DNA from 3 places in the Psychrobacillus sp. FSL W7-1457 genome. Region 3 is predicted to be linked to each of the others. Evidence: a T-box and tRNA genes for the amino acid it is inferred to sense, from the RefSeq annotation. Region 3 holds a T-box; the other regions hold tRNA genes.
The links. The T-box of region 3 lies ahead of thrS (threonine--tRNA ligase). A T-box ahead of a tRNA ligase gene usually reads a tRNA of that ligase, here a tRNA-Thr.
Positions count from the first base shown of each region.

Region 1: it encodes a tRNA-Thr, which carries the amino acid that the T-box ahead of thrS (threonine--tRNA ligase) is inferred to sense. The anticodon was not compared.
Region 2: it encodes a tRNA-Thr, which carries the amino acid that the T-box ahead of thrS (threonine--tRNA ligase) is inferred to sense. The anticodon was not compared.

Region 1 covers NZ_CP151993.1:3,081,490-3,084,735, forward strand. The annotation lists gene NSQ95_RS15075 (potassium channel family protein) at 1-51, opposite strand, end outside; tRNA gene NSQ95_RS15080 (tRNA-Leu) at 445-526, opposite strand; tRNA gene NSQ95_RS15085 (tRNA-Cys) at 559-632, opposite strand; tRNA gene NSQ95_RS15090 (tRNA-Gly) at 639-713, opposite strand; tRNA gene NSQ95_RS15095 (tRNA-Gln) at 720-791, opposite strand; tRNA gene NSQ95_RS15100 (tRNA-His) at 793-868, opposite strand; tRNA gene NSQ95_RS15105 (tRNA-His) at 904-979, opposite strand; tRNA gene NSQ95_RS15110 (tRNA-Trp) at 1,005-1,078, opposite strand; tRNA gene NSQ95_RS15115 (tRNA-Tyr) at 1,087-1,170, opposite strand; tRNA gene NSQ95_RS15120 (tRNA-Thr) at 1,180-1,255, opposite strand; tRNA gene NSQ95_RS15125 (tRNA-Phe) at 1,260-1,335, opposite strand; tRNA gene NSQ95_RS15130 (tRNA-Asp) at 1,479-1,554, opposite strand; tRNA gene NSQ95_RS15135 (tRNA-Met) at 1,558-1,634, opposite strand; tRNA gene NSQ95_RS15140 (tRNA-Val) at 1,760-1,835, opposite strand; tRNA gene NSQ95_RS15145 (tRNA-Glu) at 1,858-1,932, opposite strand; tRNA gene NSQ95_RS15150 (tRNA-Ser) at 1,956-2,047, opposite strand; tRNA gene NSQ95_RS15155 (tRNA-Asn) at 2,054-2,128, opposite strand; rRNA gene rrf (5S ribosomal RNA) at 2,138-2,253, opposite strand; rRNA gene NSQ95_RS15165 (23S ribosomal RNA) at 2,375-3,246, opposite strand, start outside.
Region 2 covers NZ_CP151993.1:2,698,393-2,701,638, reverse strand. The annotation lists rRNA gene NSQ95_RS13235 (23S ribosomal RNA) at 1-983, shown strand, start outside; rRNA gene rrf (5S ribosomal RNA) at 1,105-1,220, shown strand; tRNA gene NSQ95_RS13225 (tRNA-Val) at 1,244-1,319, shown strand; tRNA gene NSQ95_RS13220 (tRNA-Thr) at 1,333-1,408, shown strand; tRNA gene NSQ95_RS13215 (tRNA-Lys) at 1,415-1,487, shown strand; tRNA gene NSQ95_RS13210 (tRNA-Leu) at 1,510-1,594, shown strand; tRNA gene NSQ95_RS13205 (tRNA-Gly) at 1,612-1,686, shown strand; tRNA gene NSQ95_RS13200 (tRNA-Leu) at 1,701-1,789, shown strand; tRNA gene NSQ95_RS13195 (tRNA-Arg) at 1,806-1,882, shown strand; tRNA gene NSQ95_RS13190 (tRNA-Pro) at 1,892-1,968, shown strand; tRNA gene NSQ95_RS13185 (tRNA-Ala) at 1,986-2,061, shown strand; tRNA gene NSQ95_RS13180 (tRNA-Met) at 2,089-2,162, shown strand; tRNA gene NSQ95_RS13175 (tRNA-Ile) at 2,169-2,245, shown strand; tRNA gene NSQ95_RS13170 (tRNA-Ser) at 2,258-2,350, shown strand; tRNA gene NSQ95_RS13165 (tRNA-Met) at 2,455-2,531, shown strand; tRNA gene NSQ95_RS13160 (tRNA-Asp) at 2,535-2,610, shown strand; tRNA gene NSQ95_RS13155 (tRNA-Phe) at 2,754-2,829, shown strand; tRNA gene NSQ95_RS13150 (tRNA-Gly) at 2,838-2,911, shown strand; tRNA gene NSQ95_RS13145 (tRNA-Ile) at 2,918-2,994, shown strand; tRNA gene NSQ95_RS13140 (tRNA-Asn) at 2,999-3,073, shown strand; tRNA gene NSQ95_RS13135 (tRNA-Ser) at 3,081-3,171, shown strand; tRNA gene NSQ95_RS13130 (tRNA-Glu) at 3,179-3,246, shown strand, end outside.
Region 3 covers NZ_CP151993.1:3,654,555-3,657,800, forward strand. The annotation lists gene thrS (threonine--tRNA ligase) at 385-1,572, opposite strand; T-box leader at 1,624-1,843, opposite strand; T-box leader at 1,881-2,103, opposite strand; gene NSQ95_RS17930 (GNAT family N-acetyltransferase) at 2,165-2,710, opposite strand; gene NSQ95_RS17935 (FAD-dependent oxidoreductase) at 2,732-3,246, opposite strand, start outside.

The DNA.
Region 1 (3,246 bases), 570 kb from region 3:
GGTTGTTACCATAAATAAGATCGTCAATCCCATTAGTATCGTAGAAAACATGCGTCTATTCCTCTCTGTCTCTCGAGTCCATCCAGTTTGAGTTGTATGAAGTTTTATTAATGTCGATATGACTATCTTGTCAATCGAATGTAAAAATATACAAAGTAACTAATATGAAAACGGAAATATAGATACGCATTCAATTCTTGAAAAAGTGAATGTACAGGTATTGAGACATTGAAAAGATTTTCAAGAGCTATTCTAACAATTTAAGTGATTTTCATTTTAAGCAAATATAACTTTTTTGATATAACTATTACTTCTTCCGAGACATTCAATTACTCCTATGCACGGGATTTTAGCTTATTTCAGTCCTCTTATTGAAACAACAAAAAAGACCTCTAACAAGTAGTTAGAAGTCTTGATATGTATGACTTTATGTCATGAATATGATACCGGTGGTCGGGGTCGAACCGACACATCCGAAGATACGGGATTTTGAGTCCCGCGCGTCTGCCAATTCCGCCACACCGGCATATTAAAGGCAGTAAATACTTTTTTAAAAATTGGAGGCGGCAACCGGATTTGAACCGGTGATAAAGGTGTTGCAGACCTGTGCCTTACCACTTGGCTATGCCGCCTTAATTTGGAGCGGAAGACGAGGTTCGAACTCGCGACCCCCACCTTGGCAAGGTGGTGTTCTACCACTGAACTACTTCCGCAAATAACTGGGGTACCTGGATTCGAACCAGGGCATGACGGAATCAAAATCCGTTGCCTTACCGCTTGGCTATACCCCAATGGGGCGACCGATGGGAATTGAACCCACGAATGCCGGAATCACAATCCGGTGCGTTAACCACTTCGCCACGACCGCCACAGAATAAAAAAAAGAGCTAACCAGATAGAATATGGGGCGACTGATGGGAATTGAACCCACGAATGCCGGAATCACAATCCGGTGCGTTAACCACTTCGCCACAACCGCCATTATTCAAAGTTAACTTATTATTTGGCAGGGGCAGTAGGAATCGAACCCACATCAAAGGTTTTGGAGACCTCTATTCTACCGTTAAACTATGCCCCTATAAAAACTGGTGGAGGGGGACGGATTCGAACCGCCGAACCCTAAGGAGCGGATTTACAGTCCGCCGCGTTTAGCCACTTCGCTACCCCTCCACTAGACAGTGGTGCCGGAAAGAGGACTTGAACCCCCAACCTACTGATTACAAGTCAGTTGCTCTACCAATTGAGCTATTCCGGCGTAATGGTGGCTCAGGACGGAATCGAACCGCCGACACAAGGATTTTCAGTCCTTTGCTCTACCGACTGAGCTACTGAGCCTCTTCGATTTACGCTAAGCTGTACAACTCTTTGTCAGCTTCACTCACTCATTCAGTCACGTACTTTAGTACGCTCCTTCTTTCGTTCGATTGCTTCCTCGATTTGCTTGCTTATCCTAAATCTCTAACATATTGAATAATAAATGGCGGTCCCGACCGGGATCGAACCGGCGATCTCCTGCGTGACAGGCAGGCATGTTAACCGCTACACCACGGGACCATTTGGTTGCGGGGACAGGATTTGAACCTGTGACCTTCGGGTTATGAGCCCGACGAGCTACCGAACTGCTCCACCCCGCGACAATAATATTAGATGAAATTTAAATCATCCTACGCATTTAGTGAGTTTTACGTCTTCCACGCTTCGCTTTCTTCGTGAAGCGATTTGCTCCACCCCGCGATAATAATACTTGCTAAATTAATAATGGTGGAGGATGACGGGCTCGAACCGCCGACCCTCTGCTTGTAAGGCAGATGCTCTCCCAGCTGAGCTAATCCTCCGTAATGCTGGTTTAAAATTAAATGGTGACCCCTACGGGATTCGAACCCGTGTTACCGCCGTGAAAGGGCGGTGTCTTAACCGCTTGACCAAGGGGCCATTATGTATTAGAGAAATCTATCTGGCGGAGAGCAAGGGATTTGAACCCTTGAGACAGTGTTACCCGCCTACACGATTTCCAATCGTGCTCCTTCGGCCACTCGGACAGCTCTCCTAGAAATGGCTCCGAAGGTAGGACTCGAACCTACGACCGATCGGTTAACAGCCGATTGCTCTACCACTGAGCTACTTCGGAATAATATCCGCCTAGCGACGTCCTACTCTTGCAGGGGGAGACCCCCAACTACCATCGGCGCTGAAGAGCTTAACTTCCGTGTTCGGTATGGGAACGGGTGTGACCTCTTCGCCATCATCACTAGACTTGAATAATTATTGAAAGACAAGTTCTATTATATCAACTATGTAGATTATTACAAGCATTAATTTAATAAAAATTTATTCTTTCAAAACTGAATAAACTGACATCTTAGAAACAAACAATTTGGTTAAGTCCTCGATCGATTAGTATTCGTCAGCTGCACGTGTCGCCACGCTTCCACCCCGAACCTATCTACCTCATCGTCTTTGAGGGATCTTACTTACTTGCGTAATGGGAAATCTCATCTTGAGGGGGGCTTCGTGCTTAGATGCTTTCAGCACTTATCCCGTCCACACATAGCTACCCAGCGATGCCCTTGGCAGAACAACTGGTACACCAGCGGTGTGTCCATCCCGGTCCTCTCGTACTAAGGACAGCTCCTCTCAAATTTCCTACGCCCACGACGGATAGGGACCGAACTGTCTCACGACGTTCTGAACCCAGCTCGCGTACCGCTTTAATGGGCGAACAGCCCAACCCTTGGGACCGACTACAGCCCCAGGATGCGATGAGCCGACATCGAGGTGCCAAACCTCCCCGTCGATGTGGACTCTTGGGGGAGATAAGCCTGTTATCCCCGGGGTAGCTTTTATCCGTTGAGCGATGGCCCTTCCATGCGGAACCACCGGATCACTAAGCCCGTCTTTCGACCCTGCTCGACTTGTAGGTCTCGCAGTCAAGCTCCCTTCTGCCTTTACACTCTTCGAATGATTTCCAACCATTCTGAGGGAACCTTTGGGCGCCTCCGTTACACTTTAGGAGGCGACCGCCCCAGTCAAACTGCCCGCCTGACACTGTCTCCTACCCGGGTTACGGGTATGGGTTAGAATTTCAATACAACCAGGGTAGTATCCCACCGACGCCTCCTCCGAAGCTGGCGCTCCGGGCTCTAAGGCTCCTACCTATCCTGTACAAGTTGCACCAAAATTCAATATCAAGCTACAGTAAAGCTCCACGGGGTCTTTCCGTCCTGTCGCGGGTAACCTGCATCTTCA
Region 2 (3,246 bases), 960 kb from region 3:
TAACGGTCCTAAGGTAGCGAAATTCCTTGTCGGGTAAGTTCCGACCCGCACGAAAGGCGTAACGATCTGGGCACTGTCTCAACGAGAGACTCGGTGAAATTATAGTACCTGTGAAGATGCAGGTTACCCGCGACAGGACGGAAAGACCCCGTGGAGCTTTACTGTAGCTTGATATTGAATTTTGGTGCAACTTGTACAGGATAGGTAGGAGCCTTAGAGCCCGGAGCGCCAGCTTCGGAGGAGGCGTCGGTGGGATACTACCCTGGTTGTATTGAAATTCTAACCCATACCCGTAACCCGGGTAGGAGACAGTGTCAGGCGGGCAGTTTGACTGGGGCGGTCGCCTCCTAAAGTGTAACGGAGGCGCCCAAAGGTTCCCTCAGAATGGTTGGAAATCATTCGAAGAGTGTAAAGGCAGAAGGGAGCTTGACTGCGAGACCTACAAGTCGAGCAGGGTCGAAAGACGGGCTTAGTGATCCGGTGGTTCCGCATGGAAGGGCCATCGCTCAACGGATAAAAGCTACCCCGGGGATAACAGGCTTATCTCCCCCAAGAGTCCACATCGACGGGGAGGTTTGGCACCTCGATGTCGGCTCATCGCATCCTGGGGCTGTAGTCGGTCCCAAGGGTTGGGCTGTTCGCCCATTAAAGCGGTACGCGAGCTGGGTTCAGAACGTCGTGAGACAGTTCGGTCCCTATCCGTCGTGGGCGTAGGAAATTTGAGAGGAGCTGTCCTTAGTACGAGAGGACCGGGATGGACACACCGCTGGTGTACCAGTTGTTCTGCCAAGGGCATCGCTGGGTAGCTATGTGTGGACGGGATAAGTGCTGAAAGCATCTAAGCACGAAGCCCCCCTCAAGATGAGATTTCCCATTACGCAAGTAAGTAAGATCCCTCAAAGACGATGAGGTAGATAGGTTCGGGGTGGAAGCGTGGCGACACGTGCAGCTGACGAATACTAATCGATCGAGGACTTAACCAAATTGTTTGTTTCTAAGATGTCAGTTTATTCAGTTTTGAAAGAATAAATTTTTATTAAATTAATGCTTGTAATAATCTACATAGTTGATATAATAGAACTTGTCTTTCAATAATTATTCAAGTCTAGTGATGATGGCGAAGAGGTCACACCCGTTCCCATACCGAACACGGAAGTTAAGCTCTTCAGCGCCGATGGTAGTTGGGGGTCTCCCCCTGCAAGAGTAGGACGTCGCTGGGCTTGCAATAAAAAAATATTACCCAGGAGGATTAGCTCAGCTGGGAGAGCATCTGCCTTACAAGCAGAGGGTCGGCGGTTCGAGCCCGTCATCCTCCACCATAATTTTACTCCTGCCGGAGTAGCTCAACTGGTAGAGCAACTGACTTGTAATCAGTAGGTTGAGGGTTCAAGTCCTTTCTCCGGCACCATTTTCCGAGCCATTAGCTCAGTTGGTAGAGCATCTGACTTTTAATCAGAGGGTCGAAGGTTCGAGTCCTTCATGGCTCATTCACTTTTGTGAAATAAATATGCGGGTGTGGCGGAACTGGCAGACGCACTAGACTTAGGATCTAGCGCCGCAAGGCGTGGGGGTTCGACTCCCTTCACCCGCACCATTTAATTTAATAACCGAGCGGAAGTAGTTCAGTGGTAGAACACCACCTTGCCAAGGTGGGGGTCGCGAGTTCGAACCTCGTCTTCCGCTCCAAAGATTCACTAAGTGCCGGGGTGGCGGAACTGGCAGACGCACAGGACTTAAAATCCTGCGGTAGGTGACTACCGTACCGGTTCGATTCCGGTCCTCGGCACCACTTTTAAGTAACATTAGCGCCCGTAGCTCAATTGGATAGAGCGTCTGACTACGGATCAGAAGGTTGTGGGTTCGACTCCTGCCGGGCGCGCCAATATATATACGGGAAGTAGCTCAGCTTGGTAGAGCACTTGGTTTGGGACCAAGGGGTCGCAGGTTCGAATCCTGTCTTCCCGACCAGTTATTAATAAAAATTTGGGGCCTTAGCTCAGCTGGGAGAGCGCCTGCCTTGCACGCAGGAGGTCAGCGGTTCGATCCCGCTAGGCTCCACCAAATATAAAATTTTCTTTTAAAGTTCCTGGCGGCGTAGCTCAGCTGGCTAGAGCATTCGGTTCATACCCGAAAGGTCGTGGGTTCGACTCCCTCTGCCGCCATCTTAAGGACCTTTAGCTCAGTTGGTTAGAGCAGACGGCTCATAACCGTCCGGTCGCAGGTTCGAGTCCTGCAAGGTCCACCAACATAATTTTTCGGAGGAATACCCAAGTCTGGCTGAAGGGATCGGTCTTGAAAACCGACAGGCGGGTCATACCGCGCGGGGGTTCGAATCCCTCTTCCTCCTCCATCTTATTGTTAGTGGGAAATTATACATAACATCTATGCAAGTAAGCTTGGAAACGGAAAAGTTATTAAATACATAGTTGATTTAAATTTCAACGATTTTATTGTCGCGGGGTGGAGCAGTTCGGTAGCTCGTCGGGCTCATAACCCGAAGGTCACAGGTTCAAATCCTGTCCCCGCAACCAAATGGTCCCGTGGTGTAGCGGTTAACATGCCTGCCTGTCACGCAGGAGATCGCCGGTTCGATCCCGGTCGGGACCGCCATTTATTATTCAATATGTTAGAGATTTAGGATAAGCAAGCAAATCGAGGAAGCAATCGAACGAAAGAAGAAGCGTACTAAAGTACGTGACTGAATGAGTGAGTGAAGCTGACAAAGAGTTGTGCCGCTTAGCGTAAATCGAAGAGGCTCAGTAGCTCAGTCGGTAGAGCAAAGGACTGAAAATCCTTGTGTCGGCGGTTCGATTCCGTCCTGAGCCACCATTTATCACGCGGGTGTAGTTTAGTGGTAAAACCTCAGCCTTCCAAGCTGATGATGAGAGTTCGATTCTCTTCACCCGCTCCAATTAATGGGCCTATAGCTCAGCTGGTTAGAGCGCACGCCTGATAAGCGTGAGGTCGATGGTTCGAGTCCATTTAGGCCCACCATTATTCCGAAGTAGCTCAGTGGTAGAGCAATCGGCTGTTAACCGATTGGTCGTAGGTTCGAGTCCTACCTTCGGAGCCATATATATGGGGAAGTACTCAAGTGGCTGAAGAGGCGCCCCTGCTAAGGGTGTAGGTCGGGCAACCGGCGCGAGGGTTCAAATCCCTCCTTCTCCGCCATATATAAGGCCCCTTGGTCAAGCGGTTAAGACACCGCCCTTTCACGGCGGTAACACGGGTTCGAATCCCGTAGGG
Region 3 (3,246 bases):
CGGATACTTTACGACATTCACCTGATAATTTACTACAATCTCTCGCCTGCCCTATCCCTTTGACCTGATTTACGACAATCCACCCTCCGATTACTACAATGCCTGGATACTTTACGACATTCACCTGATAATTTACTACATTCTCTCGCCTGCTCTATCCCTTTGACCTGATTTACGACAATCCACCCACCGATTACTACAATGCCTGGATACTTTACGACATTCACCTGATAATTTACTACAATCTCTCGCCTGCTCTATCCCTTTGACCTGATTTACGACAATCCAGCCTCCGATTACTACAATGCCTGGATACTGTACGACAATCACCTGATAATTTACGACAATCCGTCATCCAATCCACTTACCACAACACCTTTACTCTCACAGATGTTGTCCAATAAATGTTTCTATCCCCATGTCACCAAGGCTTCCTACTCGATGCTTCCTAACGGAAACAACTTGATTCTCCATTTCCTGGTCACCGATGATCAGCATATACGGATGCTTTTGCATGGCTGCCTCTCGTATCTTCAATCCAATCTTTTCTACGCGTTCATCTACTTCTACCCGGTAGCCTTCTTGTTCTAGCTGCGACTTTACTTCTTCCGCATAAGCTAGATGAGCATCTGCGATAGGCAATACCTTCACTTGAACTGGGGCTAGCCAAAGTGGAAAATTACCTTGAAAGTGTTCTAATAGAATCGCGATAAATCGTTCAATGGAGCCATAGATCGCTCGATGAATCATGATAGGACGACGAAGTTGGTTGTTTTCATCGACGTACTGACAATTAAATTTTTCCGGCATTTGAAAATCAAGCTGAACTGTTCCACACTGCCAGCTACGTCCAAGTGAATCGAGTATATGGAAGTCAATTTTAGGACCGTAAAAAGCTCCATCTCCCTCGTTTACTTGATATTCAACCTGTTTACTCTTCAATACCGATTCTAGTGCTTCTTCTGCTTGGTCCCATGCTTCCACAGAACCCATAAAATCCTCTGGACGAGTTGATAGCTCCACCTTATAGCTAAATCCAAATTCACGGTAGAATTCATCCACTAGATCTAACACCTTCGCAAGCTCACCTTCAATTTGCTCCTCTAGAACAAACAGATGGGCATCGTCTTGAGTAAATGCTCTAACACGTAATAGACCATTCAAAGATCCCGAAAGCTCATGACGGTGTACTAATCCGAGCTCTGCATACCGTATTGGAAGTTCTCGGTAACCTCTTCTTTTACTATTAAAGATTAAAACTGCTCCTGGACAGTTCATTGGCTTTATCGCATACTTTTGTTCATCCACATCGGCAAAATACATATTTTCATGGTAATGATCCCAGTGTCCCGACTTCTCCCAAAGCTCCTGCTTCATCATGATAGGAGTCTTTATCTCCTGGTAGCCCGCTCTCTGATGCTTCTCTCTCCATAAATTTTCTAGTTCATTTCGTAAGACCATTCCTTTTGGTAGATAAAATGGCATACCGGGAGCTTCCTCCATGGACATAAATAATTCTAATTGCTGACCTAATTTTTGATGACTTAATCTTTCCTCGGCTTTTACTGACATTATAATTCCTCCTAGTTTTGGTTAAATATAAAAAGACCACACCCATCCCGGTAAAGGGACGAGTGTGGTCGTGGTTCCACCCTAATTTTGCCGACATTAAAAAATACGGCTCTCATAAAATATAACGGTTTTCCGATTATGGATACTAGTTGTTCCCCATAATAGCTCCAAGGTGGTAAACTATTCGCCTTTCTAACAGGGCTTTCAGCCAATGACCCTGCTCTCTAATTAGAAATTGTTGAATAATTCATGTCCTTTTCATAGCTTAAATATAAAATTGTATATACAAAAAAACACACCCGTCCCGGTAAAGGGACGAGCGTGGTCGTGGTTCCACCCTAATTTTGCCGTCGAATAAAAAATACGGCTCTCTAAAAAGATAACGGTTTCCCGATTATGGATACTAGTTGTTCCCCATAATAGCTCCAAGGCGGTAAATCATTCGTTTTTCTTACAGGGCTTTCAGCCAATGACCCTGCTCTCTAATAAGAAATTTATTGAAATGACTCATGTCCTTTTCTTTGCCTAAATAACATAAATTAATTTTCAATAGTATATTCAATAAGTTTAGAATAGTCAACTAAATTTTATTTTAAATGAAAGAACGTCCCATCACAACCGTGTGATAGTATTTCCCATCCCTTAAAATTTTATCGTTTTTTAATATACCCTCTACCTCGAAACCATACTTTTTATATAAGGAAATCGCTTTTTCGTTTGTATGTAATACATTTAATGAGATTTTTTTGATACTATTGGCATCAGCCCAAGCGATCGACTCCTTCAAGAAGTTGGTACCGATACTCAGCTCCCAATATTCTTTTAAGACACACACACCAAATTCTACTTTATGCGCAAACCGCGTTAAGCCGTTCCCTACACATCTAGAAAAGCCAACAATCCTCCCCTCAATCTCTGCGACTAAAAAGAGATTGTTCACGGAAAGGGTGTCATCCTCAATTAGCTTCTCAAAGCCTGTGACATCAATGAATGCTTCCCCTTGTTCTCTATCTAGATTCTCCGTCTCCCCGTCGATTTGAACCCTGACCTCGGACAGCTGTTTTGCATCGAGCTGACTAGCCGATCTGATTTTATACGAGATATCTCTAACCTTAAATTCCTTTGTCTCTATTTCCATCTCTCAATTTCCCACTTTTCTTTATTTATTCTTATCGAAGTTTCTTTTAGCAAGCTGCTGCAAAGGATCCCATACACCGTTAAATGGTGGAGCGTACGATAGGTCCAGGTCTAATAAATCGGGGAGCTTCATGCTGTGGTAAAGGGCAGTTGCTAATACATCGGTGCGCTTGTCTACTCCTTGCCCACCAACAATCTGACCACCTAGAAGCAATTGATCCTCTTTACGATAAAGGAGTTTTATCTGCATTAACTCTTTACCAGGATAATAACCTGCAATATCACTGGCCTCAATCGTACTTGTGTCGAAAGGAATGTCTAGTTCCTTTACTTCCTCCTCTGACAGTCCGGTTCTACCAATAGACAATTCAAAGAATTTCATAATAGAGGTACCGACAATACCTTTAAATGGTATTTCTTCTCCAATCATATTGAATCCTGCAAGTCTACCTTGTTTATTGGCAGTAGTACCTAGCGGGACATAATCGTTTTTTTGTTTCAAACGATTAAAATGAGTGGAGCAATCTCCTGCCGCAT